DNA from 3 places in the Bacillus cereus group sp. BfR-BA-01360 genome. Region 3 is predicted to be linked to each of the others. Evidence: riboswitches for the same ligand, from Rfam matches in the RefSeq annotation. Region 3 holds a riboswitch; each other region holds the start of a gene.

Region 1 (7,579 bases), on a different contig from region 3:
AATAACGATCGTTCTGGTTTAGCAGGTTCTGGACTTTTTATTATATTTTTAATTCGCTTAAATAAACTCATGCTTTATCCCTCCTCTTTCTGTTATAGACAAGCTGCTAAAATAAGTGCTCCAACAATATGTAATGAGCCCGCTAATAAAGCGTGCGAAACATGCCCTTGCTTTGTTCCTTCTTCTAAATCTAATCCCATTATTTTTCTTAAGATCAATTCAATCAACATCTCTACAACTAATAAAATGACAAATGATACAACTGAGGCTAAAAGTGCTTGCCATAAATCATTTGATTTTGTAATCGATTGCGACAAAATATATCCTTGTGCAAATAATTTCATAATAAATCGTGTTGTCACAGCTATATTTCCTTTTTTCATTTCTGCTACATCATTATATTTTGTAAAAATAGAATCAATCCACATCAGTGTAAATAAAAGAATAGCGCTTGCTCCTGTCCAGACAAACATCGCTAACACATTCATCCACGTCATACAAAAACCTCCTCTAAGAACATAATAAGAAAACCGACATGATTACTTTTCATGTCATGTCGGTTCTTTTATCTTTATATCTATGTTCATTCCCTGTATCGAAATACAAATAAAGTAAATTACTTTTTTACAGCATAAAATGCTGCGTCTATATACAGCTAAACACTCTTTCTCCTAAAAAAGAAAGATTTTTCTTCTATATTACTTCTCGTACTGCTTCATAATACGCGCTAATTCGTCCTCTACAGCTGAGTTTTTATTTAAAGCTGCAAATTCCTCATCTAACGACTTTTCTTTTTTATAAATTTCACCGCTTGCCTCTGCTTCTGCTTCTAATTGAAGAGCTTTTTCTTCCATGCGGCTAAGCCCCGCTTTTGCAGTATTAGCATCGAATCCAGACATTGCTTGATTGATACTTTTTTGTGCTTTGGCTGCATTTACACGCGCAACAAGCGTTTCACGTTTATTTTTCAATTCTGTTAATTGCTTGCGCATTTCTTCTAATTTAGCACGAAGGTTATCCGCAGCCGCTTTATTTTGTTCATAACTTGCTTTATATTCATTCATTTTTTGCTCTGCACTTTGCTTCTCTTCTAAAGCGCGACGCGCAAGATCAATATTGTTTGCTTGAACAGCCATATGCGCTTGTTCTTCACGTTTTTTAACAAGTGCTTCTTGCTCTTCAAATAATAATTTAAACTTTTTCTCAAGCGCAATTTGAGCTGCTACACTCTTCTCAGCTTCTTGTACATCCTCTTGCATATCACGTAAATATTGATCCGTCATCTTAACTGGATCTTCCGCTTTTTCAATGAGTGCGTACACATTTGACATCGTTAGATCCCTTAATCGCTTAAATAAAGACATTTCAATTCCTCCTATATATTTACATCTAATTTCAAATCCCCTACTTAGAAGCCTTAAAAAATCTCCCTTCACAGTAAAAATATTCATTTTTATAACCTTGTGTACATTATATCAAACCCAACATGCCCTTACATCTTATTTTTCAAATATAAAAAGAATAATCTTACATTCTGATTACAATATGTGTATACAATTCCCTATGTTCGAATTTCCCACTCCTTCTTTTTGTTACTCCATTACATATTTGTCATGTTACTGCAAGAAAAATCAATCGTTCATATAAAATGAAACTTGTAACATTAGACGGAAAGAAAGTACTTGTAATGAATCAAACAAAAATATGAAGGCAACACAAGTATTGGTAATAACCGTAGCTATGCAGATATGTTTACAATTGTAGAGAATGCTGCATATGACACCGTAAAAGGAGAAGAAAAAACTGTAGGTGTGCTGAAATTTGATAAAGACCTTAGCAAAGAGTTTTCAGGAAGAAATGGAGTAGACGCGGCGTAGCTTGTTAAAATGAAATGATACATAAAAAAAGCTTTGCAAATTTCGCAAAGCTTTTTATTTATTCACAGTATGATTCCTATTCGGACTACAAGTTTTCGACTGACAAGATTGATTTAAAGAACATGCCGCACATTTTCCTTTTTTACTTCTCTTTACAAAACGAAATAACGTATATCCTGCATAACCAAAAATGACAGCACCAATAACAATATTGACTATCATTATTATACATCTCCTTCTAGAATCCGAGTAACGCCCCAACTTGATATATGACAAATGTTAATACATAAGCAACAATAAGTGGATACACAACAGAGAAAATCGTCCATTTTATCGAACCTGTTTCCCGGCGAATCACAGCTACTGTTGCAAGGCATGGAACGTACAACAAAAGAAAGAACATAAATGCATATGCTGATAACGCTGTATAGTGCGCTCCCATAATATTTCCTAATGCATCTTCTTTTACTGCATAAATAATTGCCATGGTCGAAACAACGACCTCTTTTGCTAAAAACCCTGTTAACAGTGATGCTGCTGCTTGCCACGTTCCAAAACCGAGCGGTGCTAACAGCGGTGCAACGACTCCACCAATCATCGCTAAGAAACTATCTCCCATATCAACACCAAACCCAGATGGACCAGCATAATTTAATAACCAAATCACAACCGATCCACCAAAAATAAACGTACCCGCTTTACGGACAAAGCCTTTTCCTTTTTCCCATGTGCTAAGCCATAATGTTTTCGCTTGCGGCATGCGATAAGGTGGCAATTCCACAACAAAAATAGACTTTTCTTCTTTTAAAATCGTCATGGACATGATTTTCGTAACAAGTAATGCAAGTATAATACCGGCGATGTATAAAGAAAATACAACAGTCGCCTGGCTATGAGGAAAGAAAACTCCTGCAAATAATGCATATACAGGTAGACGCGCTGAACAAGACATAAATGGTGTTACGAAGACCGTTAACAGTCGTTCTTTTTCTTGTTCAATTGTTCTTGCTGCCATAATTCCCGGAACGTTACAACCAAAACCGATAATCATTGGAATAAACGCTTTTCCGTTTAAACCAAAGAACTCCATAATTCTATCCATCACAACTGCGATTCGCGCCATATATCCGGAGTCCTCTAATAATGAAATAAAAAAGAACAAAGCAAAGATTTGTGGGACAAATACTAATACAGCACCAACGCCAGCAATAATTCCTTCCGTAATAAGCGCTTGAATAAAATCAGAAGCTCCTATATGAATCAACCCAGCTGTAACCCAATCTGTAAGCTGTCCACTAAAAAATTCATCAAGTATATCCGATAATGGTGTGCCAATCCACGTAAACGTAACCTGAAAAATGAAAAACATGACTGCTAAAAAGATGGGCAGTCCAAAAATTTTATGTGCAATCAACTTATCTATTTTTTCTGAAAAAGGAATTTTCCCTTCCTGTTTATGTTGAATGACACTTGTTTTTAACTTTTCAATATACGTTGCACGCGTGTTATACATATGCTCTTCTAACGTACAATCCAGTTTTTTCTCTAACTGAGAGCGTATTGTTACTAATTCATGATAAATAGATAATCCCATTACCTCTTGTTCCACCACTTCATTATTGCTTAAAAATTGAAGCGCTAGCCATCTTAAATGCTCATAATTTTCTTTCATAAAAAGTGTCATGATACTTGCTATTGCTGTCTCTACTTGTTCACCATATGAAAGAATAAATGAGTTCATTTCTTTCCTATTATTTTCATGAAGAGTAGCTAGTAATTCATCACAACCTTTCCCGTTTCTTGCAACAACAGGAACAACTGTTACTCCCAATATTTCTGATAATCTTTTTACATCAATCACAATTCCGCGTTGCTTTGCCACATCAATCATATTTAAACCAATAGACATAGGCTTTCCAAATTCCAAAAGCTGTAATGTTAAATGCATATTGCGCTCAAATTGAGAAGAATCAACAATATTTAACATATAATGAAATTCCTCTGTTAATAAAAAGTGAGTAACGACTCCCTCATCTCGAGAAACAGGATTTAAATCATATACACCTGGTAGATCAATTAATGTTCCTTGTTTATCTTTCAATTTCCCTATCTTTTTTTCTACCGTTACCCCGCTCCAGTTTCCTACATATTCATAAGAACCTGTTAATGCATTAAATAACGATGTTTTTCCTGTATTTGGATTCCCTAACAAAGCAACCTTATTCACACTAATTCCACCTTTATCATTTTCGCATCGCAATGACGAATACTAATGAATTGTCCGCGGCACTCTAGTGTAAACGGCCCTTTGAACATCGCCTTTTGTTTCACACGCAATTCACTTCCTTCTGAAAGACCAAATGCAACTAATCTCCGTTTTAACAATTTATCTAATGCCTGCATACTTTTCACTAATACTTTTTCACCTATTTGAATATCAACCAAACTCATAATCTCCCCCCTTAAAAGATAATGATAATTATTTTCAATAAATTATAGCATACTGTATAAATCATACACTATAGCTTTTCTATTCTATTTGTTAACATTTTCGTACACTTATATTGAAATAGTGGCAATACAAGATTCATTTGCCCTTCTCATCCATTTCGATTAAAATAAATTTAACAAATAAAGAATTTCGTTATCACAGGGGGAGCTATATGGCTGAGAGGGAACAATTTGTTCCGACCCTTAGAACCTGTTAGTTAATGCTAATGTAGGGATTGTGCAAACGTTAAAATACATCTCCTCTTCTTCATTACGTATTTTATATCTCCCTATGGTACATAATTCTTTTTTGTGCAACTTGGATTTAGGGGGAATGTCAACATGCGTAACACCAATTTACAAGCGATGATTGAATCTGCAATTCTCGCAGCCTTCGCCTTAATCATCGACATTTTACCATTATCAATTAAAATCCCAACAGGCGGTTCTGTTTCATTTGCTATGATCCCTATTTTTATTATTGCGTATCGCTGGGGATTCAAAATGGCCTTTTTAGGAGGGCTTATTTGGGGGTTATTACAAATTGTCTTCGGAGATGCCTATATTTTAACGCCAATACAAGCGGTTATTGAATACTTCATTGCTTTTGCTTTTATTGGATTTGCTGGCTTATTTTATCGCTCAATTCAAAAAGCCATTTCAAATAACCAAGGAAAAAAAGTTCTCTTGTATATAATCTTGGGAACATTGATCGGCAGTTTTGCACGCTATTTCTGCCATTTTATTGCGGGAATTATTTTCTGGGGACAATACGCACCAAAAGGACAATCAGCCTTTCTATACTCTTTCATTGTAAATGGTAGTATAATGCTTGCTTCTTTTGCATTATGTACAGTATTGCTATTGCTTCTATATACAACGTCACCACGTTTATTCCAAAGCATTCGTGCTTATCCTATTCATTCAAAAAATAAGAGCGCCTAAACGCTATTCTTTAAGTTGTAGAGAAAGAATTCTCTACAACCTTTTTTATGAACAGAATGGAAAAGGCACTGTAGATTTTCTCTACAGTGCCTTTTCGTGTCTCAGTACTTAATTGTTACTTTCATGCAATTCTAGAATAGGAGTATCCGAAGAAAATTGTCTTGGCTCAGTTTTCTTTAAGTGATTTTTGACGTTACACTTCTGATATTGGACAATCCATGCTTTAATAGGGTTAGTAAAGATGATTCTTTGCTCTTGATTAGGGGTCCCTTCTTCCAAATTACAATGTTCGCCCCATTTACACCATCTCATTGTAAATGTTGAAGAAGTTTCATCATCTGATTGATCAAATAAGTGAGAAAGAGTCATCTCTCCATCTAGTATGATAGTATTACTAGTAGATAGAAAAGCAAAGTTTGTCCAACGTTTCTTCATTCCCTCCTACTCCTTTTCGCATAGAATGCCTAAAACTACATTTACCTAAAATGGGTTTGTCTCTTTCCTTACACTTTTTATAGTACCCGAAATAATATTACTCAACTATCGATTATTCTTACAATTCACCTTACATTTTTGTAAGAAATAAAGTGAAACTTTAATCAGTAGTGGTTTTCTTCATCCCCCACTAATTATGAGCCCTCACCAATCGGGCTGCCCTAAAATAGCGGGATAAAAAAACCTCCATCTCTTATAAATGAAGGCCTTACATTATACTTTATTTTTTATTATTATTTAATCCCGCTTCATATAATTGACGCATCATTCCATGAGAAATAGCTCCAAGAATTAAAGTCATTCCAATTAACGAAACTCGAAGCACAGGAATATCAATTATATAAGCTAGCAACCCAAGAACAATTGTTAGAAATAATGCTTTTATAAATGTAACACTTGTGTACTGTTTCTTTTTCATGACTCTCACCTTTCATGAAAACGTTTTCCTTACCACTATTATATCATATCATCAGACCTTTTACGGAGGATTTTGTTAAAAAATATTGAATTTTCACTTCTCATCATCATGTTTTGACTTTTCTTTCTCTATCCTTTACAGTCGAAATGTTCATAAGTTTTATAACGTAGGAGGCTTCTCATGAATATTAAAATAAAAGATACATTAATCTCCGAAGAAACACTACAGGCAAAAGTCAAAGAATTAGCAAGCCAAATTGAGCGTGATTTTGCTGGAGAAGAAATCATTATTATTGCTGTATTAAAAGGTTCTTTCGTCTTTGCCGCTGATTTAATTCGTCATATTAAAAACGATGTAACTATTGATTTTATCTCTGCATCTAGCTATGGTAACCAAACGGAAACAACGGGGAAAGTTAAATTACTAAAAGATATCGATGTCAATATTACCGGGAAAAATGTCATTGTTGTAGAAGATATTATTGATTCTGGTTTAACACTTCATTTCTTAAAAGATCACTTCTTCATGCATAAACCAAAAACATTGAAATTCTGTACATTACTGGATAAGCCAGAACGTCGTAAAGTAGACTTACAAGCAGAATATGTAGGATTCCAAATCCCTGATGAATTCATTGTTGGATACGGTATTGACTGCGCAGAAAAATATCGTAACTTGCCATACATCGCTTCCGTTGTAACAGAAAAGTAAGTTGACACTTCCAGAAAGTGTATTTCTATCATGCATTATTACTAAAGAGGCAAAGGGAGAGATACAAATGAATAAGACAGAGTTTGAAAAAGTTCTACTCATTGTCAATCCAAAAGCAGGACAAGGTGATTTACATACAAATCTAGAAAAAATTGTCCCGCCACTAGCAGCCACTTTTCCCGACTTACGAATCCTTCATACAAAAGAGCAAGGAGATGCGACAAAATATTGTAGAGAATTTGCAAGTGAAGTTGATTTAATCATTGTCTTTGGCGGTGATGGAACCGTTTTTGAATGTACAAATGGACTAGCTCCTCTTGAAATAAGACCAACTCTTGCCATTATTCCAGGAGGAACTTGTAATGACTTCTCTCGTACACTTGGCATTCCACAAAATATTGCTCATGCAGCAAATGTGATTGTAAAAGGAGATACAAAGCCAGTTGATGTTGCAAAAGCAAATGACCAATACTTCTTAAATTTTTGGGGAATTGGACTTGTTTCGGAAGTATCTCATAACATTGACGCAGAGGAAAAAGCAAAGCTTGGGAAAATTGGTTACTATTTAAGTACACTTCGTACCGTTAAAAATGCTGATACTTTCTCTGTCAAGATTACGTATGATGGACAAATATACGAGGAT
Region 2 (7,579 bases), on a different contig from region 3:
AGTGGAAGATTAGTGAATATATACACGATAAAGAACATAATGAGAGCCTAATTCGATTCATATTGTAGCCCTACTATTTGTAATAACACCAATTCAAGCCATGTAAAACTCAGTAAAAGAATCGCTATGATCCATGTACAGATTACAATCGTCTTTCATTTCTTCATAATTTCTCACCACCTATCCTTATTCATTCTCTATCAGCCAATCTGTATCCAATTCATCACTTGATTGCCATAAGTCAATATCTGTTATATACTTTTTTATTAGTTTTACCATTTGCATCGGAAATGGTATAAACGGACGCTCCCCAGGTATGATGCTCATTTTGCACATATAAGTGATTATTTTAGCAATCTGATCTCGTTCCTCTTGCTTCGCTCCGAGTACTACAATTTCTAATATGCGCTGTTCCTTCCATCCCGTATCGTTTAGAGGATAGATATTTACACTATAATACAGTCCGCTTTGGTCCACATATAACTCTGTTTCATCGCACTCCTTTTCTAACGGCATTATATAGTTCGGAACATCATACTGATTGTTAATACGAATGGCTGTTACATTAGAAAGTGATTGGAATTCCTCACTGATATAAGGTAGATCATGTAAGTCCATGTGTTCATTTTGCAAACTTTCAATCCAGTACTCTCTCATACTTGCGTCTATAAGAAAATACACTTGCTTATTTTCCTTTTTAGCTTCTTCTGCGATTGCTGTTAATTCTTCCGTTATATATTTTTTAAATTGAATTCCTATATCATTTCGCTTTGACGGTTGCGGTAAGAACGTTTCGTGTGCACTTACGTTTAAGAGGATAGATGTAAAGTCTCGCCACTCATGACTCCCATATAATTTATATACAATTTCTCCCTCGTTTATTTTGGATAGAATAGGTACAAATTGATTGTTATAGATTTCTTCTATTGATAAACTAACATATGTATGTGATGGATGCATACTCTCCCAGCTTCGTTTACGAAATCCTATCTTTTCTAATAAACTAAAAATGGCTCTTACTATATGTTCCTTCTTTATCTCCTCTCCGTCTAATCGTTCGATAAATTGTGAAATGCGATTTGTCCTTGCAAATGCTTCTCGAATCACTTGTTTCGGATCGATTTTTTCACGACCATCACACTTTTCGACTTCTATTAAAGACAACGATGTTTGAAATGATTGGATTGGTATAGAAGATATTGCTCGGATCACACTTTGGATACGATCTTCTTTATACTTATGACAATAATCCATTCGATATGGGTGCTGTTTAATAATTTTGGGATTATACGTTACGATGTTTAGTATAATTTGCGGTTTAGAATTTAATATATAAGAATGGTTTGCCCTCTTCTCTAAAATTAGTCCTTCTTCAAATAATATTCTTTCTATTTCTGTAAGTCTTTGAGAAGACCATAGTTCTAGTGTGATTTCTTTCATTTCTTCTCTTATATAAAGTGGAAATAACTCATCATTTTGATTTATAGTTATATTTTTACATAGCGGAATATATGTACAATGAGGAAATCGCTGATGAAATGCTTGTAAGAGTACTTCTTTCTCTCTTCTACTGATCCCACGTTTTATTTTCGTACCGGGAACTTTAAAAATATTTTCATCATATATAACAAGTGCTCGTATCCTTTTCCCTTTTATATATTTTTTTGGACTTTGCATAATCTTAACTAAATCTAACTGTTTCTTAAGCATAAAAACATTCTGTAATTCCCGATAAGCTTTGGACCAATTCACTCCAAATCGCGCGTCTTCTATTTTGAGTGTAACAAACTTATCCTTTTCATTATGGCAGTTAGAGACTAGTACAGTTCCTTTTCTTTTTTTCATAATCATATAATTTGCATATTGATTTGCTGTTTGATAAAAACGCCTTTTACCAATAGAAACTTTAAGTAGAAACATATTTTCAATTCCACGAGTGATAAGCTCAAACCGATATATATAAGAAAAATATTCTTTTGTCTTTTTATCCTGAATAGGCTCAGACATCGCTTCACATCTATTTTGCTCTCGAAGCGGGTAAAAAGGAACTTCTTCATATTGCTTATTTCCTATAGATAGATGCAGCGCGCGTTCACAAAACAAATGTGAAATTAATGCTGGTACCCATATATAAAATGTTTTTTTATCATGTAGTAACGACAACTTTGAAATCGCACTAGGTTGCCATTCTAATAAAACTTCTCCAGGCATTTCGGTCGGTTTCCAGTTATGAATATACGCATACCATTGACGACAAATATATTCTAACTGTTCAGAGCTAAGAGGTTTTAAACATATAATCCATAGGCTATCTTCTGCTAACTTATATGGGTCGTGCTCAATGAATAAAATATCCGAAAACATAATATACAATCTTTTATTTAAAAGTTTAAATTTTTTTATTAATTCGTATGGTCTATTGTGCTCTAATAACAAACTTGACCAATGTTTTGGCCACTGCACATAAAATACTGTTTGCTCAAAAAGTGGATCTATTACATCTTTAAAGGCTAACAACTGTATCGTTTCCATAAAGTAAATACTTCCTCTCTTTTTTCGTTATTTTACATAAAATCCAAAATCAATAGACTGTTAAACTTTGAAACAAAATACAGATTCCACCCCCCTTTTTACTTTTATTATACCATCATTAAAATCCATTTTTTGTTAAAAAACAGTAAAAAAAGGAGGAGGGTTCTACCTCCTCTTTATCTTTCCTATTTCTCTTTTAATTATATAATTTTTTCATAATATATTATGAAAAATGACGAAATAAAATGAATATCTACCGGGTTGCTATTTTTTCTTCAACAGGCCATTTCTCTAACGTATAAGCCATCTCCCAGAACGAATATTCATATTGACTACTAATGATAAAATGCTGTTTCATACGTTTACGATCCGACTCTGTTACTGTTTCCGTAATTTGATCTAATCGCATAATTTGTTCTTCTACTAATGTGCGGAACCAATCCGAACCATATGCTGAAATCCATGCTTGGTAAATCGGTTCTTCTGGCTTACACTCTTTAAGACGCTCGCCAATTTCATAATATAGCCAATAACACGGTAAAATGGCTGCAATAATATCACCTAAATGCCCTTCATAAGCAGCGCGATACATATGGGATGTATATGCATAAGCTGTCGGTGCTGGAATAAAGGATGCTTTTTCTTCTTCAGTGATTCCTAATTTTTCCGCAAAATTTTCATGCAATGACAATTCTGCTTCATATGTATTTTGTGCATGATGTGCCATGCGAGCTGTCGTTTTCAATTCGATCGCCTTCGCTGCCCCTAATGTTTGTACTCTAGCGAAGTGACTCAAATAGTAGGAATCTTGTAAAACGTAGTAACGAAAGCTAGCTAAATCTAGTGTTCCCTCACCTAGTTCTTTAATAAATGGATGCTCAAAACTCGCTTGCCAAATCGGAGCAACTTCTTGACGTAATAACTGTGAAAATGACATTTATATCCCTCCTCATATATGCTACACTCAGCTAACATCTAACGAAAAAATAGACATGTACAAAATAAAAGCCACTTCCTTAGTAGGTAAAGAAAGTGGCTTTTATTTTGTCATTTCCACTTCCCTACGCTGGTACGAACCAGATCAGGTACTAAGGGTCTCAAAGATAAACTTTAATCTCAGCCAATATCGGCACCCCTAGTGGATAGATGAGAACTATATAGTTTTGATAGTTATCATAACATAATTTAGAGAATTGTCAATTATCCAAACTTATATAGTATATTGATATAAAAAACATCATTACTGTGCGGCTAACCCAACAGGCGAGAATAATACATAGGCACCTAGCATGAATATAATAAGGAAGATTGAAAATACCTTTGCATATTTCCATGGCTTTAAATCAACTTTATTAGCATCGAAAAGTTCAAAGTCTGTTTCTCTTGGTTTTAATTTTCCAATCACTAGCATCACAATTACACATGCTGGGAATAGTACACTAAGAATATATAAGAAATTAATAGATCCTAAAAACACTTTTGAGAGCGCATACAAAATAATATGAAAGACTAAAGCAATTTTCGGAGCACTTGCAGGTACTTTTTTACTAAAAAATCCTACGACAACAGCGGCGATAATTGGTACATTGTAAAAACCAAACATTTCTTGTAAGTAGTTATATAATCCAGAAGGTGCATATAAAATAAATGGTGATACGATAACCGCAATGAGACCGAGTGTAATCGCAAAAATACGTCCTACTTTCACCAACTCTTTTTCGCTTGCTTCTTTCTTGAAAATGGGTTTATAAAAATCCAGTGTGAATAAAGTGATCGAACTATTTAATGCACCGTTAAATGAACTTAAAATAGCACCGAACAATACAGCGGCAAAAAAGCCTGATAATGCGATAGGCAAAATCTTAATTACTAACATCGGATAAGCCATATCAGCATTTTTTAATTGATCGCCAAATAAATGGAAGGCAATGATTCCTGGCAGCACTAAATACAATGCTCCAAATACTTTAAATAATCCTGCCAACAATACTCCTTTTTGTCCTTCTGCTAAATTTTTTGCCCCGAGTGCACGTTGGACAATAGCTTGATTGGTACACCAATAAAATAAGTTATTAAACAATAAGCCCATGAAAATTGTTGTCCAAGGTACAGAATCTTGCGAATCTCCAATTGCATTCAATTTTTCTGGATGAGAATGTAATAAAAGATTTACACCATCCATAATACTCCCTTTTCCAAGTGCAAGAAGACCAAGAATTGGAATTAAGCATCCTCCAATAATTAAACCAATTCCATTTAGCGTATCTGAAATCGCACATGCACGTAGGCCGCCAAATACAACATAGGCAATACCAGTCATACCAATGATAAGCGCAATCACCATAATTGTTGTGAAATTACTAAGCCCAAATAGTTGTGAAATATTAAAGATGCTATCAAGTACTAACGCACCGGAATACAATACAGTTGGTAAATAAGCGATGGCATAGCCTAATAAAAATAGAATGGAAATAATTTGTCTTGTTCGTAAATCGTAGCGTTGCTCTAGGAAGTCAGGAATTGTTGTAATTCCACTTTTTAAGTAACGAGGTAAAAAGACAAATGCCATAAAAATGAGCGCTAAAGGAGCGGTTACCTCCCAAGCCATAACGACCATTGAAGTTGCATAGCTTTGTCCATTTAGCCCTACCATTTGTTCTGTCGATAAGTTTGTTAATACAAGTGATCCTGCGATAACGATACCAGTCAAACTTCTACCACCTAAAAAATAACCATCTGAACTATCTAAATTAATATGCCTCGTCTTATACCAAGAAAACCAGGCAATGAAAATCGTATATACTAAAAATGTAATGACTGTTACAAATGCCATGGAGCAATAAACCCCTTTCAAATGATATCTATTTCTCTAAAAGGGGGTAGGGCGCCCTCTTCTTCTTTATTTTGTATTATAGAAGCTCTCTACCTACCCCATCTTATAATCTAGAAGTATATTACGAATGAATTTTATTTGACCGAAAGTTCCGAACATTAATAAGTTCACCTGTTTCAAATGATTCTTTACATGCATATCCGATCACTGTTGATTTTACTCCGTCTTGTACAGTAATGGCTGGCTTACGTTTTTCGATAATACATTGAATAAACTCTTCTACTTCACTTAAATATGCTTGTTCAAAACGCTCTAAAAATCCCTCTGAACACTCGCGAACTGCACCTGTTTGATCAAAAACAGTCACGGCATTTTTTTCTGGAACTGTACCAACGCGAAGCGATCCTTTTGTACCGATAATTTCTGTTTCAATATGATAACCATGTATGCAGTTTCGCCCTGCGACAAAAATACCCATTGTATCATTTTCAAATTTTATGAGTGCCGCTCCAGTATCTGCATCGTTAAATTCCTTAAATTCAGGACAAGCAAATGCTCCTCCAATTGCCCATACTTGTTTTGCCTCTGATTCTAAATACCACCTTGCTAAATCTAAATCATGAATGGCCATATCTAAAAATAAGCCCCCGCTATAATTGCTCTTTGCGAATTTCACAAAACTACCAAGAGCTTTTGTCGGATCTATACCATAGCACCGCACTAAAACTGGCTTACCGATTACGCCTTCTTCAATTTTTCTTTTTGCATACATATAAGATTTATCAAAGCGTCTCATAAATCCAAGCATAAATACTTGATCGGGATGCCTTTGTACTACTTTTTCTACATGAAGAGCCTCTTCTAAATATAGTCCCAGTGGTTTTTCGCTAAAAACATGAAACCCTGCTTCTAATGCTTTTTCAATCTGTTCGCAATGAAACCCAGATGGCGAAGCAATAAAGATTGCATCTAATTCTTCATTTCGCAGCATTTCATCATAATCTGTATAACCGTATGGTATGCCCCATTCTTTCTGCGCTTGTTTTACTTCCTCTTCAATTACACTACATACTGCTGTTAACTCACAGTTGCGAATATGAAATGCAAGATTCTCTGCATGTTTTTTCCCAAGTCTCCCTAACCCAACAATACCAACCTTTACACGTTTCATGAAAAACACCTACCTATTTTGTTTTTTTAAATTACAAATTTCATTTATGTATGTTCGCGCCTTTACTGCATATTCAAAGGGATTTGCTTTTGCTGGATCTTGTTCTGCCTCTACTAATAGCCATCCTGTATAATGCTTTTTAGCTAATTTCTTAAATATCGGTTCAAAGTTAATACTGCCATCACCTGGAACTGTAAATACTCCCTCTTTCACTCCTTGTAAAAAGCTTAATTTATTTTGTTTTACTTTCTCTGCAATATTTAAGCGCACATCTTTTAAATGTACATGTTTGATGCGGTCCATGTACTTTTCTAATATATACATTGGGTCCTCACCAGAAAAAACGAGATGCCCCGTGTCATAGAGTAAATGAACAACATTTGGATTTGTTAAAGACATCAATTTTTCAATTTCTGCCGTTGTCTGTACTCCCGTTCCCATATGATGATGATAAACAAGATAAAGTCCACGCTCTTGAGCTAGTTTTCCTAAAATATTTAAGCCTTCCGCAAGCTTTTGCCAACTTTCCTCATCAAAAATCGGTTTCTTCTCAAAAAGAGGTGTATTCATCAGCCCTTGAATACTATGTCCTTGTTCTGATACAACAACGACTTTCGCTCCCATTTTCTGCAAGAAATCGCAATGTTCTATAAATGGATTCACTGTTTCATGTAACGGCTTTGTTGTTACATAAGCGCTAAACCACGCACTTGCGATTTCCATCTTCCTTAGCGATAACGCTTTCTTTAAAACGTCTACATCTCTTGGATACTTATTGCCAACTTCAGTACCAGTAAAACCAGCTAACGCCATTTCACTAATACATTGTTCAAATGTATTTTCTTTTCCTAATTCAGGCATATCATCATTGGTCCACCCAATTGGTGCAATGCCAAGTTTTACAGTTCCTTCTTTAAACATTTTGTTCAGCTCCTTTTTCCCTTTAGAAAAGGCAATGAAACAAATTGCTTCATTGCCTTCTATTAAATAAGAAAGGCATTTTAATATTGTCTTGCTTGTTTTAAATGGCTCATTCGCTCTTC
Region 3 (7,579 bases):
CATTATGTGCCGGAACAGGCCATGTTGCCTATTCTGTCCTTCCTGTTATCGCAGAAGTATCACGTGAATCAGGAGTTCGCCCTGAACGCCCGATGTCAATCGCCGTAATTGCTTCCCAACAAGCCATTACAGCTAGTCCTATCTCAGCAGCAACTGTTGCACTTCTAGCAATGCTAGCTGATTATAAAATTACTTTATTTGATATTTTAAAGGTAAGCATTCCATCTACTTTTATTGCTTGTATGCTAGCAGCTTTCGTTGCAAGTAAAATGGGAAAAGAGTTAAAAGATGACCCTGAGTATTTAAAACGATTAAAAGAAGGTATGATTCCAAAATTAGAAGAAAAGAAAGAGTTCGTCGGTACAAAAGGAGCGAAATTATCTGTTATCCTCTTCTTATTCGCAACTGTTTTCGTTGTTCTCCTTGGTTCATTTGAAGCACTGCGACCAGGCTGGATAATCGATGGAAAATTCGTTCACCTATCGATGCCAAATGCAATTGAAATGGTTATGTTAACAATTGCCGCTCTTATTATTATTTTATGTAAACCAAATGTAGAAAGCATTGTATCTGGTAACGTTTTTAAGGCTGGTGCTACAGCTGTTGTTGCTATTTTTGGTATCGCTTGGATGGGCGACACGTTCTTTAATGGTAACTTAACTTTCATTCAAGGATCTATTCAACATTTAGTAACAAGTGCACCATGGTTATTCGCTATTGCACTATTTGTTCTATCTATCTTATTGTATAGCCAAGCAGCTACTGTACGTGCTCTTATGCCACTTGGCTTATCGCTTGGTATTTCACCAGCACTTCTTATTGCAATGTTCCCTGCAGTAAATGGTTACTTCTTCATTCCAAATTACGGAACAATCGTTGCTGCAATTAACTTTGACCGTACAGGCACAACACGTATTGGTAAATATGTACTAAATCATAGTTTTATGATTCCTGGTCTCATTGCAACCTTTGCTTCTATCGGTATCGGAATGTTACTTATTTCGATTATGTTTTAACAAAAAAGCGCATGACTTATTCTATAAGTCATGCGCTTTTTTTCCATTTAATCAAACGTTTGTTTAAACTAGTACCTTTGTTTTATACAATCCTCCAACTAAACTCTTCTACTCTATACTAGGCTCCAATATATATTGACTTGCCTCTGCTAATAACTTTGGAAAATCATCTGGAAAAAAGTTCCCTAATCCTTCTCTTACAATACATTTGCACTCCACATTATATGTTTTAAATACTTCCATTAACTCCATCGTTTTCTCATGTAAGATGAGAAAACAACTGTTCAATCCCCATCTTTACTTCTTCACTTGATGCACGAATGCTTTCGCACTGTCAAAGGCTGAACTCGCCAAACTAATGGCTGAAATAACCGAAACACCATCTGCTCCTGCTTCTATTACTGAAGAAGCATTTTCGATTGTAATTCCACCGATTCCAACTATCGGTATATTAATACCTTTTTCCCGAAAATAACGTAATCCATTTAATCCTTGAACTGCTTTTGTATCTTTTTTTGTGTTTGTTGGAAAAATAGGGCCTATTCCTAAATAATCCGCACCATTTGCAATGGCAAAATGCGCTTCTTCTATTGTATGAGCAGACACTCCAACAATTTTATCGCCCATTTTTTCACGGACAACTTCAATTCCTTCATCATCTTGTCCAACATGAACACCGTCTGCATCCAGCTTAAGCGCTAAATCCACATCATCATTCACAATAAAAGGAACTCGATACTCCCTACATAGCGCTTGTAACTGTTTGGCAAATTGGACTCTTTTCTCTCCAGTTAGAGCTCCTTCTCCTTTTTCCCGAAATTGAAAAAGGGTAATGCCACCATCTAGTGCTTCTTTCATTACTTGTAATGGACCCTTGTGACAGTTATTGCTCCCCATAATAAAATATACTTGTAATAACTGAGACATCTTTTCTGTTTCAATGCGTGCCATCTCTCTCATCTCCCTAACGAACTTCTTCTGCTTTTCCATATTGTTCAATATCGCTTATGGTAACATTTGCTAATTGATTTAAGAATTCTACTTGGAAACTGCCTGGTCCCTGATCTACTGTTTTACTCGCAGCAATCTCCGCTGCTACTCCATAAAACGTTAATGCAGCAACCGCTGCTTTTACATAATCTTGTTCAACTGCCACAAATGCTCCCATTACTGAAGTTAATAAACAACCTGTTCCTGTCACCTTTGTTAAAATTGGATGACCGTTACGAATTATAACGGTTCGCTTACCATCTGTGACAATATCTTCTTTTCCTGTAATTACCGCGACTGTACCTAGTTTGTTCGCTGCTTTTGTTGCAATTGCTACAGAATCACCATTTCCAGTTCCAGCATCCACACCTTTGATTTCCCATTTTTCATGAATAACATTCGCAATTTCCGCTGCATTTCCGCGGATCATCGCTAACTTTATTTCATTTGGTATATGTCTTGCCACTTCTGTTCGATACAAAGTTGCTCCTGCCCCAACTGGATCAAATAATACTGGGACATGCTGTTGATTCGCTGCTTTTCCAGCAATGAGCATTGCTTCAACTTCATCTGGCCGGAGCGTACCCATATTTAAAACGAGTGCTCCTGCAATGCTAGCCATCTCTGCTACTTCTTCTTTTGCATATGCCATGACTGGTGATGCCCCTAACGCTAGCAAGCCATTTGCTGTAAAGTTCGTTACAACTACATTTGTAATATTATGCACAAGTGGATTCGTTTTTCTTACTTGTTCCACCACTTTAGCAATTTCTGTTATATGCATTGTTTCATCTCCTCCTCGTTTCCGTAATGGGAGATACACAAAAAGACACTTCGCGTATGCAAAGTGCCTGAACATGTGTTTTTTACACTCTCCCTACGCTGGCATTATCCAACAGGTTCTAATGGTCAACGACAGATTAGCCGTACTCTCAGTCTGCATCCGCAAACTCCCATGTGCTTTCTTATTCATCTACTTCAAAGTCTACTCTTATTCTAGTAAAATAACAAGTTCTTTCCTTTCTATATGAAAGGTGAAGTGAAAAGAGAGCATTCGTCTTTATATTGCTTTATACCGAATCAGTATGCATAGAAAAACAGCGATAGGATGCGCTCCTATCGCTGTTTTTCATTTTATTATTTTAAAGCTTTAGATACTTCTTTTACCATTTCTGATACAGACTCAAGCCCGCCACCAGATAGGTACCAGTAGTTTGGATCTAAATAAACTACATTGCCATCTTTCACAGCATTTGTTTTGCTAACAATTTCGTTTTCCACTACTTGTTTTGCAGAAGATTTACCGCCAACAACAGCACCTCTATCTACTACAAATAAGTAACCTGGGTTTTTCTCTAAAATATATTCGAATGAAACTTTGTTACCATGTGTATCAGCTTTAATATTTGGGTCAACAGGAGTTATCCCAAATACATCATGGATAATACCGAAGCGAGATTGTGGCCCATATGCACTTACTTGACCATCATTCGCTAAAATAACTAACCCTTTTTTATCGCTCTTCTTAGCTTTTTCATTTAATGCTGCTACGTCTTTTTCAACTGCTGCAATTTCTTTTTTCGCTTGTTCTTCTTTACCGAAGATTTTTGCTAATGTTTCAACGTTTTCTTTAAATGATTTCATGTAATCTTTTGTATTTAACTCTACATAAATTGTTGGAGCAATTTTTTCAAATTCTTTGTATGAATCAGCTTGTCTTCCAGAAATGATAATTAAATCTGGATTCATTTCGTTAATTTTTTCGAAATCTGGCTCTTTTAAGCCACCAACATTTGTATATTTTTTATCTTTATATTTTGAAAGATACGATGGGATATTTTTCTGTGGTACACCAGCCACATCAACGCCTAATTTATCTAAAGTGTCTAATGAACCAAAGTCAAATACTACAACTTTTTTCGGGTTTGTTTTAACTTTTGTTTCCCCTAACTTATGCTTGATTGTAATTTCTTTCGCTTTACTTTCACTAGCTTCTGTCTTTTTATCAGTAGAAGCATTATTGCTACATGCTACAGCCATGATAGCAAGCATGAAAGTTAATAGTAGCATCGCTAACTTTTTCATTTCAATCACCTCTATAAGTTTTTTTAAATTATTTTAATTGATCGTGCATTTGCACAATCAAAAATAACTTCCTCTTATGAAAAATAAATACAAATATTATTTCCAGCTATTTCTTCAATGTGGATGTCCATATCATAAATCCCCTTTAAGACTGCTGGATTAATAATTTCATTTGTTGGCCCTTCTTTCATGACCTTTCCATCTTTCAAAGCAACAATATGATCAGAATAACAAGAAGCAAAATTAATATCATGAATTACAATTACAACTGTTTTCCCTAGTTCTTCAACTAAGCGTCTCAGTACTTTCATAATTTGTACAGAATGCTTCATATCTAAATTGTTAAGTGGCTCATCTAGCAAAATATATTCCGTATTTTGAGCAATCACCATAGCGATATACGCCCGTTGTCTTTGCCCACCACTTAGTTGGTCTAAATATTTATGCTGAATATCCTCAAGCTCCATATAACGAATTGCTTCCTCAATATGTTTCTCATCTTCCTTGGTCAAGTTTCCTTGTGAATATGGGAATCTACCAAAGCTGACTAGTTCGCGAATCGTGAGACGCAAATTAATGTGATTCGTTTGCTTTAAAATAGAAATTTTTTTTGCAAGCTCATTACTATTCCACTCACTAATTTCTTTATCCTCTATATAAATTTCACCAGCATCTTTTTTTAATAATCTGCTAATCATGGAAAGCACTGTACTTTTTCCTGCCCCATTCGGACCGATGAAAGATGTGATTTTTCCTTTTGCAATTTTAATCGAAACATCTTCAACAACATTTTTGCTTCCATATTGTTTTGATATATTTCTTACTTCTACCATGATTTACTCTCCTTCAATAGAAGATAAATGAAGTATACGCCCCCAACAAAGTTTACAATGACGCTTAAAGTTGTATTAAATTCAAATACTCTTTCAACAATCAATTGTCCACCTACTAGAGCGATAATACTAATAAAGATAGAACCCATAATTAAATATTTGTGTTTATATGTGTACAAGAATTCACGCGCAACGTTTACTACAAGTAATCCTAAAAATGTAATTGGACCAACTAGCGCTGTAGAAATAGAAACTAAAATTGCGATAACAATTAAAAGTTTTTTTACGACTTTGTCATAATCTACGCCTAAGTTAATTGCCTCTTCTCTTCCAAGTGATAATACGTCTAATAGTTTCAACTCTTTATATACGTAAGCAACCACTACTATAATCCCAATAACGGATACTGCAAGTAACTCTGTTTTCACGTTGTTAATACTGGCAAACATTTTTCCTTGCACAATTTGAAACTCATTCGGATCAATAAGCACTTGCATAAAAGAAGACAAACTTTGAAAGAATGTCCCGAATATTAATCCGATTAAGAGTAAGAAATAAATATTATTTCCTTCTCTTTTAAATAAAAATTTATAAAGAAACAGTGAAAAAATCACCATTAAACTAACGGATATAAGAAAGTTCGCATTTGTATTCATCATAGCAAAATGCTGTGACCCAAATAAAAACACAACAAAAGTTTGAATAAACATGTAAAGCGAATCTAACCCAATCACACTCGGTGTTAAAATACGGTTATTACTAATCGTTTGGAAGATCATGGATGAAAACGCAATAGCTCCACCTGTTATGATCATTGCTAACAATTTCTTCGCTCTTCTTGGTAAAGCATAATCTAGTGTGTTCATATTTAAGTTAATGAATAAAAAGATTCCAATGGCTATTACGGATACAACGGCAAGTACTGCCAACATCAACTTATAATTCTTTTGTTTTCTATGTTGCATATGCGTTTCTCCTCATTAATAAATAAAGGAAGATTCCGCTTCCGATCACTCCTACTGTAAGACCAATCGAAATTTCATACGGATAAATTACGACCCTACCAAGTATATCGCAAGCTAGTACAAAAACAGCTCCTAACAAGGCAGTATGAGGTAAACTATTTTTCAAATGATCTCCGCGATAAATTGAAACGATATTTGGAATAATAAGTCCTAAAAATGGAATCATCCCAACAGTTAAAACAACTAATGCAGAGATGAGAGAAACGATAATAAGCCCAATATTTAGCACTCGATTGTAATTCATTCCTAAATTCGCTGCAAAATCTTCCCCCATTCCAGCAACGGTAAAACGATTTGCATATAAAAAGGCGATGATTACAAGCGGAATACTGAAATATAAGATCTCATATCTCCCCTTCATAATCATTGAAAAGTCACCTTGTAGCCACGAATTAATATTTTGAATTAAATCATATTTATAAGCAAAAAATGTTGTAATGGAACTAATAATGTTTCCAAACATAATTCCAACAAGCGGAATAAAAATGGCATCTTTAAATTTAATTCGCTTTAAAATTTGCATAAACAAAAATGTACCAGCTAGCGCAAAAATAAATGCGATAAACATTTTTTCAAGCGGGCTTGCTGTCGTAAATAACATTAAGGAGACTAAAACGCCCAACTTTGCACTATCCATCGTTCCCGCAGTTGTTGGAGATACAAACTTATTTCTGCTCAGTTGCTGCATAATTAAACCACTTATACTTAAACTGACACCAGCAACAATAATACTAATGAGACGTGGTAATCTACTGATAAATACAATTTGCATTTTCTCTTGATTCCAATGCAAAACATCTGTTAGACTCACATCTTTTACACCAATAAAAATAGATGCAACCGATAAAACAATAAGCATGATAAATAAATATCTTTTTTTCATAATGTTTTCATGGTACAGATTATGTTCTGTCGCCATCACTTGATTTCAAACAGATTATAATCCTATCATTTTATCCCCCTCACCTATTTATAGAATGATAGAAATCATAATTCTAGCAAGCGCTTCCATTTCTTGCCGCGAACTATTCGTCATAATCCAACCTTTTTTAGATGTATCAATCGGATTCATCTGACGTTTCGGCAACGTTATGGTAACCTCTTTTTAATGATAATGAATTTCATTTGCGATGTCAACGTATAACTTATAATGCAGTGAAGTTGTAAGCAATCGAAATCCCCCATACTCTACCGATTATCCCCACCAATCAAGCTGCTACGGGCAGCCCTCATCCTTATCTTCCTTGCTTCCCTCCCATTCTTGAAGTGAGAAAATAGCGGGATAAACAGATGAAGCTCTATTCCAAACAGCAAATGATAGTGACTCCAAAGCAGTTTCATAAGGTTTATAAAGAAAATAAGAAATTAAGACAAGAAGTAGAGATTCTTAAAGAAGCTATGTCAATTATAACTACCAAATAGAAGGTGTTCCTTACTGTTCTTCTTGAAAACTGTGGTATATTATACGGTATATAGTTAGTAAAGGAGTTTGAATACATGGCAAAGAGTGTAGTAATTGCTGAGAAACCATCAGTTGCACGGGATATCGCAAAAGTATTAAAGTGTACAAAAAAAGGAAATGGATTTTTAGAAGGGGATAAATATATCGTGACTTGGGCTCTTGGACACT

The links. A riboswitch is a leader RNA that binds a small molecule or an ion and turns the genes downstream of it on or off. The one in region 3 is predicted to bind thiamine pyrophosphate.
Region 1: linked by a shared signal. The riboswitch ahead of thiT (energy-coupled thiamine transporter ThiT) and the one ahead of thiM (hydroxyethylthiazole kinase) in region 3 are both predicted to bind thiamine pyrophosphate.
Region 2: linked by a shared signal. The riboswitch ahead of tenA (thiaminase II) and the one ahead of thiM (hydroxyethylthiazole kinase) in region 3 are both predicted to bind thiamine pyrophosphate.

Annotation. Positions count from the first base shown of each region.
Region 1 covers NZ_JAKUFV010000009.1:31,787-39,365, reverse strand. Annotated here, with positions in the region: gene MR056_RS10630 (DUF4178 domain-containing protein) at 1-71, opposite strand, end outside; gene MR056_RS10625 (DUF350 domain-containing protein) at 93-497, opposite strand; gene MR056_RS10620 (PspA/IM30 family protein) at 699-1,364, opposite strand; partial or broken gene MR056_RS10615 (lipoprotein BA_5634 family protein) at 1,695-1,877, shown strand; gene MR056_RS10610 (FeoB-associated Cys-rich membrane protein) at 1,932-2,099, opposite strand; gene feoB (ferrous iron transport protein B) at 2,116-4,104, opposite strand; gene MR056_RS10600 (FeoA family protein) at 4,101-4,328, opposite strand; TPP riboswitch at 4,520-4,621, shown strand; gene thiT (energy-coupled thiamine transporter ThiT) at 4,710-5,312, shown strand; gene MR056_RS10590 (hypothetical protein) at 5,421-5,747, opposite strand; gene MR056_RS10585 (hypothetical protein) at 6,028-6,225, opposite strand; gene hpt (hypoxanthine phosphoribosyltransferase) at 6,406-6,936, shown strand; gene MR056_RS10575 (diacylglycerol/lipid kinase family protein) at 7,004-7,579, shown strand, end outside.
Region 2 covers NZ_JAKUFV010000002.1:291,130-298,708, forward strand. Annotated here, with positions in the region: gene MR056_RS03300 (pPIWI_RE module domain-containing protein) at 187-2,532, opposite strand; gene tenA (thiaminase II) at 2,786-3,469, opposite strand; TPP riboswitch at 3,574-3,679, opposite strand; gene MR056_RS03310 (solute:sodium symporter family transporter) at 3,773-5,365, opposite strand; gene iolG (inositol 2-dehydrogenase) at 5,487-6,536, opposite strand; gene iolE (myo-inosose-2 dehydratase) at 6,546-7,457, opposite strand; gene iolD (3D-(3,5/4)-trihydroxycyclohexane-1,2-dione acylhydrolase (decyclizing)) at 7,538-7,579, opposite strand, start outside.
Region 3 covers NZ_JAKUFV010000011.1:17,790-25,368, reverse strand. Annotated here, with positions in the region: gene MR056_RS12010 (anaerobic C4-dicarboxylate transporter family protein) at 1-1,016, shown strand, start outside; gene MR056_RS12005 (hypothetical protein) at 1,125-1,268, opposite strand; gene thiE (thiamine phosphate synthase) at 1,314-1,967, opposite strand; gene thiM (hydroxyethylthiazole kinase) at 1,981-2,790, opposite strand; TPP riboswitch at 2,864-2,973, opposite strand; gene MR056_RS11990 (siderophore ABC transporter substrate-binding protein) at 3,144-4,091, opposite strand; gene MR056_RS11985 (iron ABC transporter ATP-binding protein) at 4,166-4,924, opposite strand; gene MR056_RS11980 (iron chelate uptake ABC transporter family permease subunit) at 4,918-5,889, opposite strand; gene MR056_RS11975 (ABC transporter permease) at 5,879-6,832, opposite strand; gene MR056_RS11970 (DNA topoisomerase III) at 7,447-7,579, shown strand, end outside.